One region of the Paenibacillus provencensis genome, then DNA from elsewhere that is predicted to be linked to it. Evidence: riboswitches for the same ligand, from Rfam matches in the RefSeq annotation. Region 1 holds a riboswitch; each other region holds the start of a gene.
The links. Region 1 has a riboswitch for cyclic di-GMP ahead of ACFQ3J_RS05430 (EAL domain-containing protein). Riboswitches for the same ligand answer to the same signal wherever they lie in the genome.

Region 1 (8,352 bases):
GGCCGACCAAGCTCTTCGGCATCGTTCGGCATTTTTGCTGGCGCAGCCATGCAAAGTAAGCATGTAGCATGGGCTGGCTTCGCTCGGCCCGTGCGAGGTGGTGATCTTCCGCTGTAGCTTCCTGCAGATCTCGTTCAATCACAAAGAGCTGGTTGCAATACGCCAATCCCTAGGCTGCGACGGTTTCCGGGTTGCCTTTGGCCTCCGGCGCCGCTTTCATTTAATGATGCCTCCAATTTTGAACTTACAGCGAAAAAAATTTTGATGCTTTATTTTCATTAGAAACAAGCAAGAGTCTTGAGCAAATAGAATCTTTCTGTGAGATAAGTATTGATACTTTATCAGGTCAAAAAAATATGAATCGTACACTAAAATAAGACTTAATAATATCAAGGATTTGTTAAAAATGATTTGAAAGACAAAGGTAAGAAAGGTGCCCGGAACATTGGAAGTCAAGGCGGGTTAGAACAGTTTGAATGGCACTTAAGTAGGATTATCCCAGTTCATGCTAACGCGTGGATAACGGACTTTCCCTTGCCTCTGATGAGCTAATGGCAGGAGATTTGATTTTCTGGAACTACGACCGAAAGGGAGGTTTATGAATATTTCGCATGTCGGCATTTATGCCGGCGAGGGCAAAGTTATCGATGCCTCCTCCAGACGGTTACAGGTTGTTTATCGAATGTATTTGACGCCGATCTTCAAGTAATGTACGGCAGGCCGTATTTTCAAAATTGAGGCATTTCGTTCATTTTTGTGAGACTTCTTGTGCAGTGACGTATATTAAGAAACACATCTCAGCCCGTAGTAGCCATTGCGACTATTGTGCTCGCCGCCGGGCTCTTCCTCCATGTAGTGTTTGATTTCTGCACGGATGGATTCCAAGTTTTCTTTCACGAACGAGGTGATAGCATTATCAAATAGATTGGCAAGCAAGTTTAGGGTATAGTAGTCCTCGAGTAGGATCCTTTCTTGGTGGCGTCGTAACCCCGAGGATATCCTACTTTTTTGTTGTCTTTTAAGTCTCCAAATCATGGTAGACAAACAATTGTACGTCATATTAGCAACTTAGAATGTATGGGAGACCACTGCAAAAACATCGCCCAATATATTCGCTATGGAGAATAGGACGGTGCGCTGCAGGAAAAATTAAAAAAAAATAAGGGGGTGGGCGCGTGGTAACCCTAACTGATGGGACAACTTTGCCCAGAATCGGTCAAGGTACGTGGTATATGGGGGATGAGCCGTCCATGAAAAATGAAGAGCTTCGCACGTTAAGACGCGGTGTGGAGCTTGGATTGAACCTGATCGATTCGGCTGAAATGTATGGTGATGGCAGATCCGAGTCCTTGGTTGGAGAAGCGATCGAAGGGATCCGAGATCAAGTGTTTCTGGTATCCAAAGTGTACCCGCACAACGCTGGTCTGAATCGCATCGTCGGCAGCTGCGAACAAAGCTTGAAGCGGTTAAAGACGGACCGTCTCGACCTTTATCTTCTTCACTGGAGAGGAAGTATTCCTCTAAGCGAAACGGTAGAAGCGATGGAGCAGTTGGTCGAAGCGGGGAAAATTTTGCGATGGGGTGTCTCTAACCTGGACACGGACGATATGAAAGAACTGTTCGACGCGGCGCGAGGGACGAATTGCATGGTCGATCAGGTACTGTATCATCTCGGTTCCCGCGGTGTAGAATACGACCTGCTTCCTTGGTTGAGAGAGCGAAAAATCCCGATAATGGCCTATAGTCCGCTTGCCCAGGCGGGCACTTTACGAAGAGGGTTGGTTGAGCATCCAGCGGTTAAGGAAATTGCCGATCGACATGGCGTGAAGCCACTTCAGATTCTCTTGGCTTGGTGCATTAGAAGCGGTGACGTAATTGCCATTCCTAAGGCGTCAACAGCAGCGCATGTCGAAGAGAATGCGGAGGCGGAACGTATTAAGCTTACCGAGGAAGACTTGGGGATGTTGGATGAGGCGTTCTTCAAACCCACTAGAAAGGTTCGGCTCGACATTATTTAAGAAAGCCTTCACATGAAAGTTTCCGCAGGTTAGACTTGTTGGATTCCCGAATTTAAAACCGCTGCTTTTCCGTCAGTTTCGACAACTGTAGCACATCTCTCCATGTTCTCTTTTACGAATTTTTCCTTCTGTTGATTGCCCCCGTGGGCAAGCTTGCCAATAGCGAATAATCCTCAAGGAACGATGCTTTCGCATGTTCGCTTACCTCAAGATCGAACAAGGTATCTCTCACACCCATCATTATGGAGCCGAATTGATTCCACCTCTGTTAGCCAGCTCCTCAGAAACAGAAAAGTCCCGACATAAGATTGAATGTTCGGGACTTTTCGTGATATTTTTCTATTTACCAACTCTAATGTCACTGGACACAGATAAACTGGGAGAAGACGCAGATGATGAAAATTACTTGGAAGTCGCCAAAGTGTTGATTCACGCAGCGGAGCTACGGGCAAGGGAGTTCGGGATCGCGGAGGTGATAGCCATGTAGACGATGACGGGAATTTTGTTGCTTCTCATCGGATGGACACCATTCCTGGCTGGCCTATGTCCGACATCACCCATAATAAGGCATGGACGGCGGTCGCGCTAAAGATGCCTGCGGCGAGCGTTGCTCTTTTGGCGGTCCTGAACGGGGAACTTTACGGGTTCATTACGACCAACCAACGGACGCGTGGTCGTGTTCGGAGGGGGATTCCGTTGTCATTCGAAGGGAAAATCGTCAGGGCGGTCGGTGCAAGAGTCGCGGATCGGGTCTCCAGGGAGCTTGCTGTAAACCTGGCGGTTTTAGGCCTATAATGAAACTTGGTCCTGCTAATATTGAAGAAGAATCGGCTAAACACATGGGGCTGTCCCTCAGGGTACAATACCCCGTGGCACAGCCTCTTTTCTCATGTCATCATTTAAGGCTTCAGTACGAATTTAATGCATTCGTCCGCATGATTGTAAAAGGTGTTATACGCGTTATGCGCCTGATCGAGCGGCACTTTATGCGTGATGATCTCCGTCGGATCGAACTCGCCTGCCATAATTTTTTGATACAGCATCGGCATGTAATGGATCACGGGCGCCTGTCCCATGGTTAGCTTCACGTTTCGTTCCCAAATGTTTCCGAACATGAACTGGTAGTATTTAGAACCGTATACTCCCGTAATCTGAATCGTGCCGAATTTCCGCACCGCATTCATCGCGATGTTGATCGGGCTAAGTGTTCCGCCAACCAGCTTGGCCTTTTGCTCTTCCTCCTCCAATGGCGTCTTCTTGCCGTCCATTCCGACGCAATCGATGACGACATCCGCGCCCCCGCCCGTTATTTCTTTTATATGCAGCCCCATGTCTTTGAAATCTTCAAAGTTGAAGGTTTCGACGTTATTCATTTTTTTGGCATGGTTCAGCCGGTACGGGAGATTGTCGATCGCGATGACCCGTTTGGCCCCTTTCATCCAAGCGAATATTTGCGCCATCAAGCCGACGGGGCCGCAGCCGAGCACCACAACCGTATCCCCCTGCTTCACGCCGCCGTTGTCCACGCTCCAATAGGCCGTCGGCAGCACGTCGGACAGGAACAGGAGCTTCTCATCCTCCAATTCGCATGACTCCGGAATAACGAAGGGCATGAAATTGCCGTATGGCACGTAAAGCAATTCGGCTTGTCCGCCCCAATAATTCCCATACCGTTCGGTAAACCCAAAGTAAGCTCCCGTATCCACTTGGGGATTGGGGTTGGAGTTGTCGCATTGGCTCTCCATTTCATGCTGGCAGTAATGACAGCTGCCGCACGAGATATTGAACGGGAGCACGACCCGGTCCCCTTTCTTGACCTTTGTCACCTCAGGGCCTACTTCTTCGACGATGCCCATCGGTTCATGGCCGATCACGTATCCGGTTTGGGCTTGAATCGCCCCCTGGTATATATGGAGATCAGAACCGCATATGGCGGTCGAGGTGATCCTGACGATAATCCCGTCTTTTTTCTGAATCGTCGGATCCGCGACCTGCGTCACTTGCATGTTCTTCATGCCATGGAATGTTACAGCCTTCATAATCGCCCTCCTGTTATGACATGCCTTGAATTTGCATGCATGCTTCTATTATGAAATTGGAGAGAGGATTATACATTCGATATACGGTAAATTCGACAGTCGCGGAGCGCCTAAGAACAAGAAAGGAGACGGAGGACGGAAAGATTCACGTGAAAGTAAATTCAACACTAAGGGTATTTGTAAGGTTATCAAAGAACAAAACCTCACTAAATAAATCCTTGTGCTCACAGTTAATAAAACTATCTAAATACCCTTTGTTAACAACTTGACCACACTACCTCTTTATTCTGGATTATCGCGCATTGCTTGTACTAAATCTAATGTCCATTCATTACTAACAGCAAGCAATGAAGAATGTGCAGGTACGGTGCACGGCCTTCCCGTCGGAACTTTGGTCCTGTAGCAAATTCACGCGCGACTATATAAAATTGTCTTCCCAAATCCTCAAAGACATTCTCGCGAACCAGATCAAAACTTACTTCGAAGCTGCACCTAGTTCTTCTATGGCTTTAACAATACTTGTAGGTTACCAACCCAAATTTCGCAGAGCGAAATTCGTCTTGAAGTCATGTCGTTGCAGGCTTCCAAGGCGATCAGATACTGGGCTTGTTAATAGAAAAACACCGCTTCGTTTGCTAAGTGAAAGTTTTGAGCAATCACTTTAACCGAAGAGGTGGTGTCTACCTAATGATATCCCATCCATCCGAATTGATTCAAATGCCTAACGAACTAAAGCCAGCGTTCCAAGAATTGAAAGTCATGCAGCATTTGCAACAAGCTGGATTCCGTAAACGTTTTGGCTTTAGCTGCGCCCGGCTGTTCCAACTCGTCTTCGTTTTGTTATTTCATCAGAAAAACTGGTTTCGCCTGCTTGAAAGCCGCAAGGACGATTCGAAGGCCGGCAAAGCTGCGGTTTATTGCTTTCTCAATCATGCCGGCTTTGCATGGCGTCGTTTTCTGACTTCGCTTAGCGTGGCCACCATGAAAAAGGTGGAAAAGGTGGATGCGCTGACTTCTGCGGATCGGGATACCGTCTTCATCGTCGACGATTTGATGTTCGAAAAGTTAACCTATGTGCTAATGTTGTCGCGAGGGATAGCACGGTAATCCCGTGCTAAAGCGCTTCATTTGTCCGAAAGCTCATTGGAAACCCTAATCAACTTGGTATCTTCGCAAAGTCAATATTCATGGACAAAGAGAATATTGCAGAAGATTGTCGAACCATGGCATAATGTGGTTGAAGATTAACAATTGAAATGGCAAACCCATTGAAAGATGGGGACGCAAAGCCATGGGCCTAATACGCATGTTCGTTATGGTTGCCAGGTTGCCGTGTGTTGCGTTTTTTTCGTTGTCTCTAGTCTGTTTGTTGGGGATTAGAGTGGCGAGAACAGCGATAGTCCCCCGTAATTCGATAAATTCATCCTCGATACCACAGGTACTTTGTCGTCTCATCAACAACACGAGTAGGGGGAGGTAACAATGGGGATTCAACAATTAGAGAAAGATTTAAGAGAAGCACTGGAACGTCAAGAGTTCCAACTGTACTATCAGCCAAAATTGGATTTGGCTTCGGGGAAAATCACAGGCGTTGAAGCATTGATCCGATGGGAGCATCCAGAACAAGGACTTCTTACTCCAACACAGTTTATTCCACTCGCAGAAGAGACTAATCTGATTTCCCCCATCGGTGAATGGGTGTTGCGAACCGCTTGTACTCAGAGCAAGGCATGGCAGGATGCAGGTGCCCCAACACTTATAATGGCAGTCAACCTCTCTGTACGTCAATTTTATCAACCTGATTTTGTGGAAAGTGTGGAAAATATTTTGCATGAGACAGGGCTTGTTCCATCGTATCTGGAGCTTGAAATTACGGAATACATGACGATGGAAATTGTCCGAATTGTTCCAATTCTAAGACAATTAAAAAATCTCGGTATAAAAATCAGTTTGGATGACTTCGGGATAGGGTATAGTTCCCTGTATAACTTCAAAGAATTGCCGATTGACATTATAAAAATTGATCAATGTTTTGTGAATAACTGCCTGGTGAACATGAAGGATGCAACGATTGTCAAGGCAATTATTGCTCTGGGGCATGAATTAAATGTGGAGGTCGTTGCTGAAGGAATCGAATCGAAAGAGCAATTGATATTTCTCCAACAAAACCTCTGCGATTTAGGGCAAGGTTATTTGTTTAGCAAACCTTTGCCGCCATCGGAATTTCTGGTGGCATTCCATCAAATAGAGAAGATTTTTAGTAGAGATGGAATACCTTCAGCATTATTCAGAGAAAAATGGTTACAAGAAGCTTTGCACAAAACAAAGCAGGAATTAGCAGTTACGTTGAGATACCAGCAAGGTATGACTTTTAAGTTGACTCGGCATGATGGAAAATTTATTCATACTTTGTGTGATGGTGAATTGTTATATCGCATGGGTCTAACACCCGAACAAGTCGTAGGAAAGGAGCCTCATGAATTCCTCCCGCTCAATGATGCTGAACGGAAGTCTCAATATTACGAAAGAGCTTGGGGTGGAGAGGAGAACGTCACTTATGAAGGTCAATACAACGGAATTTGGTATTTGGCTTCCTTACGCCCTATCCATAGAGGGAGACAAGTAGCAGAGGTAATCGGCTCGGCTGTCGATATAAGTGATCGTATCAAAAAAGAAAGGGAAGCGTCTCTTCTCACACAATACCTCGTGGAGCAAGAGTCAAAATACCGATTGATTGGGGAGAATTCACAAGACCTGATTGCCATCTTGGATACTAATGGTGTATTACAGTACGCTTCGCCATCCCACATTCGGATGTTCGGGGGGGAAGCTTCCCAATTTGAAGGAAACTACCCTTTCTCTATGGTACACCCCGATGATCTTGCACTCATCAGAGAACGTTGGGATGAAATGATATCCACCAAGACTTCGGTACGTCTTGAGTGGCGATTCGTTAAAGTGGACGAGACCTGCATTTGGCTCGAAGGCATAGGGACTCCCATTCTAACGTCCGATGGTAAGATTGATAGCATCTTAGTAACTGGTCGGGAGATTACAGAACGCAAGATACAGGAATGGAAACTCCGTGAGAGCGAACAACGGTATCGTGATATCTCTGAACGTCTCGCTGAGAGAGAAGAAAAGTATCGTTTTATTGCCGAAAATACCCAGGATTTAGTCGGTGTCGTGGATATGGAAGGTATAGTTCTATACGCCTCGCCGTCCCATGAATTGGTCTTGGGGTTTTCGTCCAGCGAATTTGAAGGAAATTCTGCTTTTTATTTCGTTCATCCTGACGATCTTGCGTATGTTAAGAAGCAATTCAATGACATGGTTACATTAAAATCAACGTTCGATTTTGAGTGGAGGTGTAAAAAAGCAGATGGCAGTTGGGTATATATCGAGACCAGGGGCACTCCTATATTTGATGAAAATCGCAAAGTAGTGCAATGCGTGTACGCGTCTCGTGATATTTCGGAACGAAAGAAGGCAGAAGAACTCCTTCTACGAACTGAAAAGCTATTGATAGTAGGTCAAATGGCTGCAGGGGTTGCACATGAGTTTAGAAATCCTCTAACCTCGATCAAGGAATTCGCCCAGCTGTTACAACAAGGTAACGAAAAACCCGAGTATATTGAATTGATTCTATCTGAGGTTGGGAGATTGGAAGCTATAGTATGGGGATTTTTAACACTTGCCAAACCCCAAGCTCCGGAAATGCAGGAAGTTGATGCGGCGGTTGTTTTACAACAGGAGGTGTTGTTATTCAGTACACACTCCATATTAAACAACATTGAAATTATTGAAGAACACGACTCGGAAGTACCACGTATTTACTGCTATGAGAATCAAATCAAGCAAGTAATTATTAACATTCTCCAGAATGCGGTTGACGCTATGCCAAACGGTGGAATCATCAAAACACAGATTCTATGCCACGATTCAGAATTTATCAAATTTCGATTTGTAGACCAAGGAAGTGGCATTTCATTGGAACGAATTAAATCCATTGGTTAACCCTTTTATAGTTCCAAAGAAAAGGGGACGGGATTAGGCCTAACGGTCAGCAACAAGATTGTCCACGTACACGGAGGGAGTATTCACATCGAAAGCACGGTCAACGAAGGAACCATTGTTGATGTGATTTTACCCATCAGATACGGACAGAGCTTGCTCCAGGAATCCCAGTTACGGTTGTATTCGTACGTCACCGATCCAAGAATGAATGGCTTGCCATTCTGATCCCTAATATTGAAGAAAAAACTCAAAATTTCACTCGAATCAGAAGCAATTTC
Region 2 (8,352 bases), 1.1 Mb from region 1:
GTAATGCACATTTTTTGTTTTTTTGTTATCTCCATTCTTATCGTCCCCATCCTCTGAGGGCCGGATTGCAAACAAGGTAAGCAGAATGCCTGCTGCTCCCACAGCGGCAAGCGTGATAAATAGGATTAAATGCGATGTACCCAGCAGAATTGAGATAACTGGCGGACCTAAGGATACCCCGATAAACCGCATGCTGCTGAATAATGCCGTAATCGTTCCCCGCTGCTCCTCCTCAATCCCTTCCGTGATCAGTGCATCCAAACAAGGCAGCGCAGCGCCAATGCCGATTCCACCGGCGGTAAATACACCAATGACGTAGTAAATCTGGCTTGAGAAGCCCATGACAACCAGCGATGCCGTCATTAAGATAAGTCCGAAGCAGCCAATCCATTTCATTCGCTTTTTATGTTTGCCAATGATCTTGCCACTCCAAAAAGAAGACAGGCATAGAGCAGCAAGAGGAATCGCAAGGATAAAACCTTTGGTCACTCCATGAATGTCGTATCGGGATTCGAGAACCTCGGATAAATAAAACAGCACTCCGAATATAACAAACATACAAATACAGCCTACTGCAAAAATCGCATAAAGCCAGCGCCCTTTCTCGGCAAGAATGTCTTTTATAGATCCGATAAACTCCCGGAAAGAAGGCGCTTCCTTTTTGGTACTCGGACTTTTAACCAAGAAGATGACGAGGAGCACAGAGATTAGGCATAGAACCGGAATCATCAAGAATGGAGCATACCATAGCCATACGGCAAGTGCGGCGCCAATGATGGGACTTAGCACTTTCCCTAGAGTATTTGAAGTTTCAATAATACCCAGGCTCTTGCTTACCTGCTCTTCATCTTCAAACATGTCTCCGACCAGCGGAATGACGATGGGAAAAGCTCCGGCTGCTCCAACGCCTTGCAAGAGCCTGCCGCCAAGGATGACCCAATACGCTGCGCCATTCGTCAGCCACCAGGCAGCACCTGCCGATACAGCTCCTCCGACAGCTGCAATGATAAGGCTCGGAATGATTACGGCCTTCCGCCCAAATCGATCCGACAAATACCCCGCAATCGGAATAAGTATAATGGCAACGACTGCATAGACGGTGATGAGCATACTAACCATAAAGGTCGAGACTTTTAGCTCTCTTGATATTTGCGGCATGATCGGGATCAACGCTGAGTTGCCCAAAGTCATAATTAGAGGAATGGATGAAAGTGCTGCCAGATCGAGCTTCTTGTTTTCCATTGGATGTTTACCCACCTTTATAAAGTTGGAAAATGCAATAAGTGCCTGCCAATCAGCACATCATGTGAGTATTCTCTGCTTGCGACTATATTAATGTGGCTGTTTCCTGTTTAAATTATACGCGCTTGATCAGGAACTACTAAATTGGAAGAGTATTGGAGGAATATGCGAAGTGAACAAAAAAAGGCGGTGCCAAAGGCACCGCAGTGTCAAATCAAATGATTTTAAAGTGATATTGAAATCCTGCCAGTAAATGCGTCAGGAGTGACAACAATACCATGCTCTCCATTCGCAGCCGTTCCGCCTTGTACAGCAGATACTTCATGAATACCGCGAAGAACAAGCGTCCAGGCTTTACCTGTTCCTTCAGCCGTTACTTCGATGCCAGCTCCAGAATGAACGGCCTTCACATTCAGCTCTTGTTCAGAACGAGTGCTCACCACATTCGCTTCTGCCTGGTTACCTTCACCAAGCTCGAACAAATGCAACGACACATTCTCAGCATAGTCATATTCAATCACATCATTAACCGCACCCACTGCAATCAAGCTGTTCGGCTTGATCATCATCGGCAATGTGCGGAAGCTATGATTCTCACGAACGAAGCGTCCGCCTTGAATTTTCTCTCCTGTAAGGAAGTTGGTCCAAGTTCCTTCGGGCAGATAGTAAGTAACATCGCCTTCTTTGTTGAAGATCGGCGCAACAAGAACGGAGTCACCAAACATATATTGAGTGTCCAAGCTATATGTTGCAGGGTCCTCTGGGAACTCAAGCATCATCGCACGCATCATTGGAATGCCTCGTTCAGACGATTCTTGTGCAGAATTGTACAGATAAGGCATCAGGCTGATCTTAAGCTTAGTGAAGTCGCGTACAACATCCACGGATTCTTCGTCAAAGAGCCAAGGCACACGATAGGATGTGCTGCCGTGCAAACGGCTGTGGGAAGACAGTAGTCCAAATTGAACCCAGCGCTTGTACACATCTGGCGTTGCTGTATTCTCGAAGCCACTGATGTCATGGCTCCAGAAGCCGAAGCCGGACAGTCCAAGTGACAATCCACCGCGAAGCGATTCAGCCATGGATTCATAAGTCGAAGAGCAATCACCGCCCCAGTGAACAGGGAACTGTTGACCGCCTGCTGTTGCAGAACGAGCAAATAATGCAGCTTCATTCTTGCCAAGCTTCTCTTCAAGCAGTTCAAATACGGCTTTGTTATACAGCTGAGTATAATAGTTGTGCATTTTAACCGGATCAGAACCGTCAAAGTAAACGACATCTGTAGGAATTCTTTCACCGAAGTCTGTTTTGAAGGAGTCCACACCTTGATCAAGCAGCACTTCCAGCTTGCTCTTATACCATTTAACAGCATCTGGATTCGTGAAGTCGACAAGAGCCATTCCGGCTTGCCACATATCCCATTGCCATACGCTTCCGTCCGCTGTTTTGACCAAATATCCGTTCTCCATACCTTCATCGAACAAGTAGGATTTTTCCGCAATATATGGATTAATCCAAGCACAGATTTTAAGTCCTTTGTCTTTTAGACGCTTAATCATGCCTTCCGGATCTGGGAACATTGCTTCGTCCCATACGAAATCAGACCATTGATACTCCTTCATCCAGAAGCAGTCAAAGTGGAATACGGAGAGAGGAAGATCTCGCTCAGCCATACCGTCCACAAAGTGATTTACTGTTCCTTCATCATAATCTGTAGTGAAGGAAGTCGTCAGCCACAGACCAAATGTCCATGCTGGAGGAAGTGCCGGTTTTCCAGTCAACCTCGTATAGTTGTCAAGCACATCCTTCGGATTGTCACCGCCGATGATGAAGTATTCCAAAGTTTCTCCCTCAACACTGAATTGAACCTTGGATACGTTCTCGGACGCAATCTCATAGGATACACGTTCAGGATGGTTTACAAATACACCATAGCCTTTGTTGGATAGATAGAATGGAATGTTCTTGTAGGATTGCTCACTGCTTGTACCGCCATCTTCATTCCAAGTATCAACCACTTGACCATTCTTCACGAATGGAGTAAACCGTTCACCCAAACCGTAAACGTATTCACCTACACCCAGGTCAAGCTGTTCACGGAAGTAAGCTTCCTTATTCGGTCCTGTGATGTAGCCAGCTGCTCTGAGACCACTGCCAGTGATACGTTTGCCTCCGTATAGGAAGCTTACGTCCCAGCCGTTTGTTTTGTCGATTTGAACTTCAAGCTCGCCACTCTTAAGTACAGCGCCTTGTTCGTTTGCCGAGATCTCAACGTTAGCATCCTGACTGTTCAGCTCGAACTCAGGACCTTTCTTCACTCTGCCCTTATGGTGGTTAAGCGTTACACGAATAACGTTCGGCATAGGAGAGCTGTAAGTTGCTTTGAGCAATGTACCGTTCAATGTGTCGCCTTTGGTGCGAATATATTTAGTAGCCGCATGAACGGTTAGAGAATTATCTTTTTGTATAATATCACGAATATCAGTCGGGTTTTGAATATGGTACCCTTCACGAGTCAACCAGAATCCATCAGTAAATTTCATGTTTTCTTTCCCCCTTCGGTTATACTATAATAATATTGATATTATTATCGTTTTTCTTACGTTATTTTGATGAATAGTATCAATATTTTGATATATTTTCATCCGGATTGCCACTTTATATTAACATAACGCACATATTATGGAAGCGATTTCAACATAAGAAGCTATTATCTGCTATATATAGGATTTCTACTATATAAGTAGAAGAGAAACAAGGAGCTTGGTGATATGAATAAAGAATTGTTAAAAGAGAATCGCGTGCATGGCAACCCAATGTATCCTGTTAGTGTCTATCCGTCAGTAGATCAGCTGAATGGAGACAGCATTCTTGACTGCCATTGGCATGATGAGATGGAGTTTATTCTTATTGAGCGTGGTTCTGCTGTCTTCCATATTGATATGAATATTTACGAAGCACAAGCAGGCGATGCCATCTTTGTAGGCAGCGGCGAAATTCATGCCGGCTATTTACAAGGAGAGGAGCGCTGCGTCTTTTCAGCCATCGTATTCGATCCAGCCTGGCTGTCCAGTGCTTCGTTTGATTCACTGCAGGAGAAAATGATGGATCCCATATTGAAGAGGAAATTACTCCCTCCTCGCCATATTTCACGTCATACGGAATGGGGCAGATCTGTCCTCTCACACATTGATCGGATTCTGCTGGAGCATGAGCTAATGAAGCCGACGATGGAACTCTCGACCAAGGCACACCTGTATCTGATTCTTGCAGAGATGTACACTTATATGCAGCAGGCAGCGGATTTAGGAAATAACATTGCCGCCGGCAGTCCGGACAAGATTGAACGTCTAAAGACCGCTCTTGGCTATATTCATGATCACTATAGTGAGCCTATCAAGCTCAAGGACTTGTCGGAACATATTAATATGAGTGAGGGGCACTTCTGCCGTTTCTTCAAACAAATGGTCCAGAAGAGCCCGATCGATTACATTAACAATTACAGAATCCAAAGAGCATGCAAGCTGCTGGAAAATACAAATTATAAGGTTGTAGATATTGCGATGGAGGTTGGTTACGACAATCTCAGCTACTTTATTACTTTGTTCAAGAAACAAAAAAAGATGACTCCTTCACAATATCGCAAGCTGTTCTTTGAACAAATCTCTTTGGATCCCATTTCGGTAACCTAATTGAAGAAAACAAGGGTGAGTTGGTAAGAACACACAGTTCTTACCAACTCACCCTTGTTACAATTAACGGCTCGCTAGTTTAGACCAGTTACCATAATCATGAACCGAAATTCCGATATAGGAATCATGCTTATTTGCCATTTGCTCAAGCTCTTGCAATTCTGCACGCATGTAATCACAGTCTTCTTCATAGAAGGTAATAAAATTCCCTTCATTGCTTCGATTCGTTTCAACGGCGATGGATACTTTCTTACCAAGCTCGGAGGCTTCCTTCAGTTCGCTGGCTGCTGCATTGTAGATGGCATTTGCCGTATCCCGATACGCCATGACAGCGACTGCATCAAATTGGCGAATCATCCAGCTGCTGATCTTCATATCCCCACCAGGTACAGTATAATTATCAAGCCAAAAAGGAATATCCGCAGTAATCTTCAACTCCATGCGTTTTGCTTCATTCGTTAGATACGATACATTAGACTGCCACTGAGCGACAACACTGTCTCGATCTGACTTCCATTCTGCAAGCACATGGGGCTCAATATCCACATGTATTCCCGAAAAACGCTCGTTCTCTTCAGCCCCGCTCTGATACGCTTCTATCCATTCTACAAAGCTCATTAATCCTTCACGCCCCGATGATAGACCCCATGCAGGTCTGCCGTCCAAAATTTGAACCTCAATCCCTTCAGCAGTAGCCTTGCTGATAAAATCTTTATAATACGGTATAGCCACATCTCTATTTATTTGCAAATAGATTGCATTGATCCCCTGTGTTTCTGCAAAATCCAATATTTTGTCGGGCTCACTTTTGATTTGTGTTGTATCCCATAACCATGTTCCTGTTTGTTTACTGGAGTAGGCTGTAGCTTCTACATCCATTGCTCCCCCTGTAATTGATCCTGCCATAATGACTGCAGCCAACAGTACCGCCGCTTTTTTACCTGTCTTCTTCCACATCTCTTACGTACACTCCTTCGATTTTAGGAACGATGCCTTATATCATGCCCGTTCTCTATTAATAAATCGGCAACCGGCTGTCATCATAAGTCATTAGACTCACCTTAGACCCATGGCTTTGCGTCTTTGCTTTTCAGCAAATTTGCCTCCAATTCGTATACAATGACGTCCCTTTGTCTCATGAGGTAATTACCTTAGTCTTACGCTTCGATAATTTTCAAAGGACGAAAGTATTACTTTATATTCTTCGGAGAAATACGAAAGCATTTTATAGGACTTTTTGCTTATTTAATGATTCCGACCTATTTAAATTTCACTCGAACGAAAAAATAGGCAAGCAGACAGATGTCTACTTACCTATTTTAGACGAGTAAATATATAGGTTATTTCTGTTAGTGCTCAAACAAAGAAACGATCTCAATTCCGTTTGCAGAAATACGAACAAGCCCCTTATCGGACAGCCGCAGCTCTGGTATAACAACCAAGGCCAATAATGACAACGTCATAAACGCATTATTCAAGCAGCATCCAGAGGCTTGAAGCGCCTCGCTAATGGCTTCAGACTGCGAAGCTACGATTTCAAAAGGCTCCGGTGACATAAGGCCTGCAATCGGCAGCGGAAATTCTGTCGTTCCCTCATCGGTTACGACGGCCACTCCGCCTTGCATACTCACTACCCGGTTAGCCGCTTCAGCCATTAGATTGTCATCTGTTCCGATCACCATCAGATTATGGCTGTCATGAGCGACCGTCATGGCAATCGCGGCAGGTCGGTTAAAGCCTACTCCACTAACAAGAGCTACTGCCCTGTTTCCTGTTCTATGATGTCGTTCAATAACAGCAATCTTGCATACATCCTGATCCATACTAAGGATGAGTTGGCCTGATTCTGCTCGGACTGTCTTGAAGACTTCCTTCGTCTCCACATGGTTCTCTGTCACTTGAATAATGCGCGCGTTTAGCTCACCCTCCTGAACAGGAGTCTTGATCACAAAATGATCCGCTTGAATGTCGGCCTTTAATTGAACAGTACCCAGTGCATTTTGAGGATAGTGATACTTATCCCAGGAAGCCACCATTTTTCCTTCCCGGGCAACCACTTGACCAGCCGCAATAGTCGTGTGTACATTCACATCAGCGAGTCTTCCATCCAGCAGAATAATATCTGCAATTGAACCTGGTATAATTGAACCGACATCTCTCTGGACGCCAAACCGTTCTGCCGTATTGATCGTTGCCATCTGAAAAGCCGTTACCGGTTTGACTCCCTGTGAAATGGCCAGACGTACAACGTAATTCATATGCCCTTCATTCAGCAGAGATTCTGAACTGCGATCATCAGTAACAAGCATCATCCGTCTTGTATCTAGTCCCAGCTCAGTCGACGCCTTAATCGTTTCTGCTACGTCATGCCAGGCTGAACCTTGCCTCATCTTGGCGTACATTCCTAGACGGATTCTTTCCTGTACATCCTCTTTGGTCACACATTCATGATCTCCTGTTACACCGGCCGCAGCATATACAGGCAGTCTCCAATCATCAGCTGCCCAAGTAAAGTGACCGTCAACCGCTTTACCCGCACGCAGCGTAGCTTCTATTTCTCCAATCATCTTCTCTTCCCCGTACACGACACCCGGAAAGTTCATTACTTCCCCTAAACCAATCATGTCATTACCCCAGCTTAATGCTTCAGCTACCTCATCAGGACCGATATATGCTCCCGTCGTTTCCAGCTCAGGACTTGTAGACGGTACACAGGAAGGCGCCTGCATATAAGCAGCGAGCGGTGTAGTTCTTGCCTCTTCGAGCATATATTTAAGACCGTTCAGACCAAGTACGTTGGAAATTTCATGCGCATCAAAAAATCCGCCTGTCGTCCCTAATGGGAGCACAGCTCTTGCAAATTCCGCTACGGTTAATTGGGTGCTCTCAATATGACAATGACCATCAAGCAGCCCAGGTGCAATATACTGCCCGCTCGCGTCAATAATTTCTGTGTCCGGTCCAATCGTATGTGAAGCATCCTTGCCTACATATGCAATGCGAGAGCCTTGCACAGCAACAGACATGCCCTGCAATATTTCGCCTGACACGACATTGACCAAGGACCCGTTCTGAATAACTAAAGAAGCCTTTTGATCTCCTCTAGCCGTAGCAACGAGCTCTTTCACGCAATCAGCCAATGCTGGCCTTGCAAATTGTTTTTTCATCATTTGAATTTCCCCCATTCACCGTAAAAAAGTAGATTGTTAATGATTATAGTAGTCTGAAGGTTACATGTAAACATAATTGACTTAAGAGTTTATAATTCGTCAGGAAATGATGAGAACAACCTCCATTTCCTTACATCACCCTCTCTATAATCTTTCATTATATGTAATAATATTCAATTAGATCCTTGTTGCAAAAAACAGCAGCACGATTCCCATAAAGAGAATGTGCTGCTGGACTATTCCAGTTG
Region 3 (8,352 bases), 1.5 Mb from region 1:
ACGATGAAGCAGCTCTGCCAGTAAATGAGAACCCAAATATCCGGTTGCTCCTGTCAGCAGAATGTTTTTCTGTGCATAGCTCTTCGTACTGAAGTGATCTGCAGTACCAATGACCGCCGGATGTTCCGCTAAATCCTCAACCGGGCGATTGACGATAGCCGCATCCTTGTCTTCCTTCTCAATCACCTTGCCAAGCTCCTCAATCCGCTCGGCCATTTTCGCAATGGTTGGATACTGGAAGAAGTCATTGATCTTGAGCAATGGATAGCTTGGCTTCAGCAGAACCAAAATCTCAAGAATCTTGAGGGAATACCCGCCAATTTCAAAGAAATCATCATGAATGCTGATTCTCTGCTGATCCAGCACCTGTTCCCAGGCCGCCGCAACGGCTTGCTGAGTCTCATTCTCCGGTGCCACATATACTGCAGCATCCTCATCTGCCATGAGTTCATAGGCTGCGAGTTGTTTACGGTCGATCTTGCCTGTAGGAGACAACGGCATGTCCACTACATGCTGCATATACGTAGGAACCATATACCCTGGAACCTTCTTGCTAAGATATTGAACAAGATCCTTTTTAGGTATGACAGCACCATCGTTCGTTGTATAAAATGCAGCTAATATCTTCGAACCGTCCTCCGTAACAGGAATCACAGCAATGTCCTTTATATTCTCGTGCTTGGCAAAACTATCTTCAATCTCGCCAATCTCGATTCGGAATCCTCTGATCTTAATCTGCGAATCTCGTCTTCCTCTATATTCAACCTGTCCATTCGGCAGCAGCCTCACCAAATCTCCGGAGCGATAAAATTTCTTCCCTGAACCCGGTCTGATCGGATCTGAGATGAATGCTTCCTTCGTCTTCTCCGGCTGGTTCAAGTAACCTTTAGCTACTCCAACCGAGCTGATGAGCAGCTCTCCTGTAACTCCAATCGGACATAGTTCATTATTGCCGTCCACAATATACAGCTCGTAGTTGGCAAGCGGAGTCCCGATCACAATGGTCGAGACATCCTCAGACACTTGGTAGTCCACCTTATGTCCTGTAGCAACCACAGTGATTTCAGTTGGACCATATAGATTCGTTACAGGGATCTGCAGCTTCTTCTGGAACATTCTTACCGTTTCACCCGTCAGTGCTTCTCCACCGACGGTAATACTCTTAATCTTCTGAAATTTCATTCCCGCATCTTCGGGCAGATAAGCGGCAAGCCGGTTAAAGAATACGGTTGGCAAAATGGCAATACGGGTCGCTTCTAACTGCTCGACGGCTTCTGTAAAAGCATCGATAGAGAATCGCTCTTCATCGGATAACAAATGCAGCCTGGCACCGCTCCCGATTGAACCGAATATATCATACACGGAGGCATCGAAGCTGAAGGTAGAGTATTGCAGTATTACGTCCTCTTCCGTCAAGCCAAGATCCTGCTTGGTAGCCATCGCCAAATTGACAACACCTTTATGTGCAATAAGTGCTCCCTTCGGCTTGCCTGTTGATCCCGAAGTGTAAATGACATAGGCCAGATCATCCTCTTCGATACGGATCGCTGGAGCTTTCTCAGAGTATGACTCGTCAAGCTGATCCAGGCAGACGATCTCTGGTCTATGCTCAAATCCGGCAAGCAGTGAGTCCAGCTTCTGAATATAGCTGCTCTCTGTTAGAATCACCTTCGATTTCGTATCTTCAATGATATATGCATTTCGCTCCTCCGGATGGGTCGGATCAAGCGGAATATAAGCTCCTCCAGCTTTCATTACACCTAGCAGGCTTATAATGGTCTCTAAGCTTCGCTCCATAAAGAGGGATACAAATTCTCCTTTACGTATTCCCTTCTCCAAGAGCATGTTTGAAATTTTGCTGGACAACAGATCAAGCTCTTGATACGTAAGCTGATCTGCATTCGCGGACAAGGCTGTCCGGTCTGGAAACTGCGCTGCTATTGAAGAAAACATGGACACGATCGTCGCTTGCTCAGGGAGATCCATCTTCGTGTCATTCAACTCATCGTAGGCATTCCAGTCATCATCAGTCAGAATAGGCAGACTGGAAATGGAAGTATCCATATCTTCAAGCACTCCGCTCATTAGCCGCTCAAAGTGCTGAATGTATCGATGAATTGTATCTTGCTTGAACAGCCGCGAATCATACGATACATGAAGGAGCCAAGAATCTGGCCCCTCCTGCACATCCCAATCTAGTCTGCTGGCTCCATGACGTGGATTGATACCGTATGTCGTTTGATAATTAACCGTATACCCTGCTATATGCTCCATGTCCGCATGGCTCAGCTCTGTCGACTCCATATGTTCAAGCTTATCCCGCACCAGCTCGTAAACACGTCTAAACGAATCTGCTCCACTTATGGAGATACGCAGGGGAAGAAGCTGTTCTCTTCTGTTTTGCACACCAATCAGCATATCATTGTCCTGAGTCATTCGGTGCAGGAATACCGCGTATCCGGCAAGCATCCATGCCTTCATATCATATAGTTCACTGTAACGCTTCAGCATTACGGGCTCGAGGTTCAGTACATGCTCTGTCTGAGCTGCTGCCTGCTTTGCATAGTTCAATGACCCATCTGTATACAAATGAAATCCGGGCAAAGGCAGCTGCAGCTCGTCAGACCAATACTGCTTGCTTTGTTCTAACAACATGGTGGTATTCAACAGATATCAGCTCCCTTTATTTATTGCACTCTAAGTTTGTCTACTAGTGTTTCTAATTCGCTTGCTACCTCGTTCATTTGTTCCGCAGAATCAAAAATCTTGGCAAAAGCAGCCTGCTGCTCTTGAGCACTTCGCTCAATTTGACCGGAGACTGCCGAATTTTTCTCAGCCATATCCGCAAGTGATTTAATCGCAGCCGTAATTTGCTCGGTCTCCGCTACCATCTGCTGTGTAGCTGCAGACACTTCTTGAATTTGGCTTGTGACCGAATCGGTTGAAACCAGGATGCCTTTGAAGATCGAGCCTGTTTCTTTGACGATTTCAATTCCTTTGGCTACATTTTGTTCTCCATCACCAATCGCCTCTACAGCGAGTGCCGTCTCATCCTGAATGTATCCAATCAATTCGGCAATCTGATCTGCTGATTTCTTGGATGCTTCGGACAGCTTCTTCACTTCATCCGCTACAACTGCAAATCCACGTCCCTCTTCACCGGCTCTTGCCGCTTCAATACTTGCATTCAGAGACAACAGGTTCGTCTGAGAAGCAAGCTCTGTAATCACTTGAACGATCTGGCCAATTTCGCCGGAACGCATCTGCAGCTTCTCAATAATATCGACCGAGTTCTTAACCGAACGATTAATTGAGTTCATCTGCTCAATGACCTGATCCACATTCTGATGTCCAACCTCGGATTGCTCCTTCATCTGCAAGGAGATCTCGGACAGCTCGGAAGTATTCCCTGCAATTGTAGTTACACCCGATGAGATTTCTTCGAGCGAAATGACACTCTCCGATATCGACACACTTTGCTTCGCGACACTATCGGACATTTCTTCAATATTTTTCGTAATATCTACGGTATTTTCATTGTTAACTTCAACGGCATTGAACAAGAATTTGGATTGCTCCGCTGATTGCTCAGATACTTTCTTAATTGTAGTAACCAGACTATTGATGTTACTAGCCGTAGTGTTGAATTTCTCGTTGACTTGTCCAAGCTCATCATCACTGGTTCTCAGCTGTACGGTAAAGTCGCCCTTACTCAGCTTATCTAGTGCTCCCATCAGCTCTTTGATTGGCTTGAAGGTCTGTCTAATTGTGATGTATTGCAGTGCCAGAACGACAACTAAGGTAATAAGCAGTGCAAGAAGTGTATAAGTCAGCAGCTCCTGCTTGCCCGTTGCAATCAGACTTGCGTCCACATCAATTCCCATATATGCAAACACTTCGCCAGCTCCATTCACAAATGGATACAGTACCGTAATCCATGTACCGTAATCATCGTTGTAAGCTGCGGTGTAGGCTATTTCCTTGGTTTCGAGCATCTCCTTCACGCCGTCTGCATGAATTTGAGGCTGAGCATACATATCACCCAGGTTCATATCTTCTGCAGCAAAAATCTCCAGAACAGCGGTTGGCAAGGCGATAATTGATGTTTGCGTGCCGCCTTCCAGCTCCGGTCCAAAGATATATCCTTGTGCTACGTTTGGATGTGTCTTGGATAACTCATCGAATACACTTGTGATTTGCTGTTGGATTGGAGAATTCGGATCCGGATTATTTTTCGCTGCTTCCGCATCTTCCACAGATATCTGGCTTCCCAGAGCCTCCATTAATTTTCCGGAATCCGATTGAAGCTGTTTGGTTAATACATTGCCTTGAATAAATTGACTACAGCCAATGACGACAGCACCTGTAATAATGATATAGAAGCTTGTTAATATCATATTTCTAGTAACAATGCTCAGGTTTTTGAAGCTCCATTTTTTTAACTTACTCATGTCTGACATTTCTCTCCCTACTCATCCATATGTAGTTTCTACTTCATCTTGAATCGCATGTTAAACCTTCCATCCTTGATTCTTGGCTCATTCTTCCTCCTTTCTTGCACGGATCGCTTAGTAAACAAAAAAATGAACCTATGGACAAAATAAGGCCATGGCTCATTCAAGCAACTGGCTGACATTTCCTTGCGGAAGTAGTCCCTCTAGCTTTGCGTCACTGCTTTTCAACAGCTTTGCCACGTATTCAATTTACAGATAGTACTTAAGAACTACCTAAGCTTACCACAACTAAAAGTAAACTAGTGTTCACTTTTTCTAATCGGTTTTTTTCACTGTTTTTTTAATACTATAAGACTATATTTCACTTGAAATCTCGATAAAAATTATAAATGATTGTCGAATCATGTTTAGTTAAACGGATGAGGTCCTGATTAATACATTGCTATTTACAATCATACTCATGCATATAGTTCGTCCGCTTATTTCACTTTAGCGAAAGAGGAGTTACTCCTTCTCATACAAGTTAATCTTCCAGCCATTGTCCCAGTGGAGCAGTTTCTTATGTGAATATCCGGTCGCTGCATAGTACTGATTCAGCCTGTCATTCTCTGCCATGCAGTCCAGCCTAATCTGTTTCATTCCTTTACTCCGTATGTAATCCTCGGCCCACAACAGCAGCTCTGTGCCTATTCCTTGACCCGCATGTGATCTGCTGACAGCAAACTTGTGGATGTATCCAGACGATTCTGAATCATCCAGCTCTCCCCAGACAACTGGGTCAGACCAGCAAATGTACAGTGTTCCTACGATGATACCTTCCCTTTTTGCCACAAATAGTTCTAATTCACGATCCATAATCAATTGTTCGGTCATCGCGAGGTTAAATTCATCAGGATGCCACTGGTTGATTCCTTTGGCCTGGATCCAGCTGGCTGCTCCTTTCCACAGATCCAATATTTCTGAACTGTCCGATAATCTTGCAGGGAACACTTCAAGCATTTGCCCTATCCTCACTTTCTGCATTAGTTAATAATAAAGCTCTGAATTCTCTTGCCTTGTTCGTATCTGACCGTAATACTCTCGCTTACAGCCCCAGAGAGTAGTATCCGATTCCAGAACAGTATTGCTGGAAAGTTATTTTGTAATTGATTCAATTCCCATTTCCCTTTAGCTGAAAAGAGGACAGCTCTGGCTGCCTGAGTTCCAACTCCCGCTCTTCTAAATTTACGAAGGATAAAAAAGTGAGCAAGTTTATAGCTCCGATCATCCTCCAATTGCTTTACAAGTACAAAGCCTGCAATCTCTCCATTGGCCTTGATCAGATAAGCATTATAGTCCTCATGATTCTCCCAATATTTATTGAGATCCGATAATATGGGATAAGTACCTTGTTCACTAATTTGCTCGTTTGTAAACTCAGTAAAATCATATATATAGAACTGCACTAAATTCTTTATTACTGGTTTATCTGCCGTCAGTGCCTGTAATACTTCTACTTTCACATTTGTTTCGTTGTTCAATAGATTATCAATCTGTTTAGGCAGTGCCTTTACCATCTTATATCTTCCCGGCACCGGCTTATATCCCAGCAGGTCTCGATTGATGTGAAGCATGGGATGGTTCAGAGAGTCATTATTCGTTCGCAAGTACTTGATGTTCAACTGCTCCGCAAGCTTTACAGCACTCATTTTTAATGCGAATCCAATCCCTCTGCCTCGGTACGCTTTATCTACTCCTGTATATTCGTGGTACATGCTCTGCGTGGAAGACTGATGCAGTAGATGCGCTACTCCAACGAACCGATCTTCATCCAGGGCGATCAGAACATACTCGGGCCTTGCGCCGGGCAGTTCCAAGGTCCACTTCTTCCATTCATGATAATCAAAATAATCTCCGCTAATTCCTGGAATATCTCTGCTCGTTACTTTATACAGCTCATACAGCTTCCGTTCCGCATCGGACTCTTCCATCTCGGATAAAGGTTTGATAACAATAGAGGACTGGGGTGGTGAATACATCGATCCCAAGCAGCTATCATTCGGCAGCTCCAAGACAGATTCAAACAGATGTCTTTCTTGCTCAAATCCACGATGTTCGGCAAATACAATGGAGGAAGCATCATTATCGTTCACTTCATAATTCAGCTTGCTTGCTCCATTCAGGACAGCCCAATTCTCAAGCTCTTTGTAAAGTGCTCGGCCAATGCCTTGCTTGCGGTAATCCGGATGAACGGCCAGAAGATGATTCAGCTCTCCTGCCTCGGTCCAAGGTGCTCTCCAGGATATACCATAGCCTACAATCTCGCCCTTCTCATTCACTGCTACCAGGCGATACCGGTCGAATCCGGCAAGCAGCCCGTCCTCATTGATCCATAGTGATCCGGTATCAGGAATCTTAGCATCCTCATCAGCCAGATTCTCTGCAGTTGTTGGTTCAGAGAAGACATAGCCCAGAATCTCCGCGATCGAAGCATAATCGTCTGGAGTCCTGATTTTACGAATGATATAGCTCATCGTTTTCCCCCAATCTCATTTTCATCCGCATAAAAAAGCCCACCGTGTGTTAACTCTTCGGGTGGGTCAGGCTGGCTGCAAATAGCTCAATGACAGAATAAGATATAATCTGCCTGTCACGATATGTAGTTAGAACCGCATCTTCTCTCGAGCTTAGAATACCTCCTTGCAGCATCGCGGTGTTGAAGCCTCTTTCAATTGCTCCGTTATATGTGAAGAGGACACAGTGCTCCGCCGCAAAACCGGAAACGATGACAAGCTCTACACCTTTCTCTTTAAGGATCGATTCAAGCTCTGTCTGCCAAAAGGCGTTGGAATTGACCTTGTTAACGGTGATATCTCCAGCTTCTATATGTATGTCTGATATAAAATCATAAGCTGCATCGTCTGGATGATCTGCACCTTCTATATCCTTGATATGTACGACAACCTGATCATTCAAGCGAAGCCGATCGGCTACGTAATTGATATATTCGCAGGCATTGTCCTTATCCTGCGGTTTAACCTGGTCCTTCAGTAATAACTCCTGCATATCCACGATAAGTAAAGCAATCTTCAAATTGTATCCCCCATTCAATTTCATCCTTGTAATTTACTATACTTCATCAGGGTTATTTCGTCTTGGTAGTAAACTTCTATACCTATTTTACATAGTACATTCTTCAGGCTAAACGCTGTCCTTCTTGTCTCAACATGAAGTGATGATATGTCGTACCTGCTCTACGACCTGCTCCATCGTTATGCAGTACCCAGCTCAGAATGACGTAATCAAATGTGGAATTCGTAAGATAATTACGAAGCAGATAGGTAATGTTGTCCATGACCATTCGAATGTTCTCCTCACTGAACACCCAAGGATTCATCATCCAGAACCAGTCTCCATCGAGCCAGACGGATTTGTCCAGCGATTTATGGACCTCTTTGCTTATCGTTGTTTTGCCGACAACCATCGCTCCGTTAATAATAACTAATTTCTTCATTGTTGATTTACCCTTCTAGCTTATACTACATTTCCACTCTAATCGCAAAATACGTCCCTTGAAGGATCTCTCAAGAAATTGAACAATTCCTTAATCTGCTTCTCGGTGTTTCTGTCGATCGAGAGCTCCGGCAAATGATACTCATCAAAAAATCCAACCTCCGACGTTTCCACACCTTCCTGCGGTTTGCCGCCAATGAGCTCACATAGAATAAAGAACTTGTAGATATAAAAAGGGGACGGCGGATGATCGTGAAACTTCTTATCATATACGCCAAGCAGGCGGACAGCCTTTACTTCATATCCGGATTCTTCTCGTACTTCCTTAACAACGACCTCTTTGGGAGACAGACCGATATCCGCCCAGCCGCCAGGGAGCGCCCATGCACCATCGATCTTTTCTTTC

Region 2: it holds a riboswitch for cyclic di-GMP, as region 1 does, so the genes downstream of both, ACFQ3J_RS10895 (hypothetical protein) here and ACFQ3J_RS05430 (EAL domain-containing protein) in region 1, are expected to answer to the same signal.
Region 3: it holds a riboswitch for cyclic di-GMP, as region 1 does, so the genes downstream of both, ACFQ3J_RS12835 (methyl-accepting chemotaxis protein) here and ACFQ3J_RS05430 (EAL domain-containing protein) in region 1, are expected to answer to the same signal.

Annotation. Positions count from the first base shown of each region.
Region 1 covers NZ_JBHTKX010000001.1:1,134,954-1,143,305, forward strand. Annotated here, with positions in the region: partial or broken gene ACFQ3J_RS05405 (IS66 family transposase) at 1-169, opposite strand, end outside; partial or broken gene ACFQ3J_RS27070 (IS256 family transposase) at 805-947, opposite strand; gene ACFQ3J_RS05410 (aldo/keto reductase) at 1,176-2,018, shown strand; gene ACFQ3J_RS05415 (hypothetical protein) at 2,562-2,813, shown strand; gene ACFQ3J_RS05420 (zinc-dependent alcohol dehydrogenase) at 2,918-4,057, opposite strand; partial or broken gene ACFQ3J_RS05425 (IS4 family transposase) at 4,745-5,122, shown strand; cyclic di-GMP riboswitch class I at 5,306-5,392, shown strand; gene ACFQ3J_RS05430 (EAL domain-containing protein) at 5,540-8,074, shown strand; partial or broken gene ACFQ3J_RS27075 (ATP-binding protein) at 8,090-8,200, shown strand.
Region 2 covers NZ_JBHTKX010000001.1:2,267,851-2,276,202, forward strand. Annotated here, with positions in the region: gene ACFQ3J_RS10880 (MFS transporter) at 1-1,242, opposite strand, end outside; gene yicI (alpha-xylosidase) at 1,467-3,785, opposite strand; gene ACFQ3J_RS10890 (helix-turn-helix transcriptional regulator) at 4,014-4,934, shown strand; gene ACFQ3J_RS10895 (hypothetical protein) at 4,998-5,891, opposite strand; cyclic di-GMP riboswitch class I at 5,957-6,048, opposite strand; gene ade (adenine deaminase) at 6,284-8,104, opposite strand.
Region 3 covers NZ_JBHTKX010000001.1:2,662,803-2,671,154, forward strand. Annotated here, with positions in the region: gene ACFQ3J_RS12830 (non-ribosomal peptide synthetase family protein) at 1-2,667, opposite strand, end outside; gene ACFQ3J_RS12835 (methyl-accepting chemotaxis protein) at 2,688-4,451, opposite strand; cyclic di-GMP riboswitch class I at 4,618-4,702, opposite strand; gene ACFQ3J_RS12840 (GNAT family N-acetyltransferase) at 4,959-5,453, opposite strand; gene ACFQ3J_RS12845 (GNAT family N-acetyltransferase) at 5,477-6,967, opposite strand; gene ACFQ3J_RS12850 (cysteine hydrolase family protein) at 7,017-7,526, opposite strand; gene ACFQ3J_RS12855 (AAA family ATPase) at 7,630-7,947, opposite strand; gene ACFQ3J_RS12860 (NUDIX hydrolase) at 7,986-8,352, opposite strand, start outside.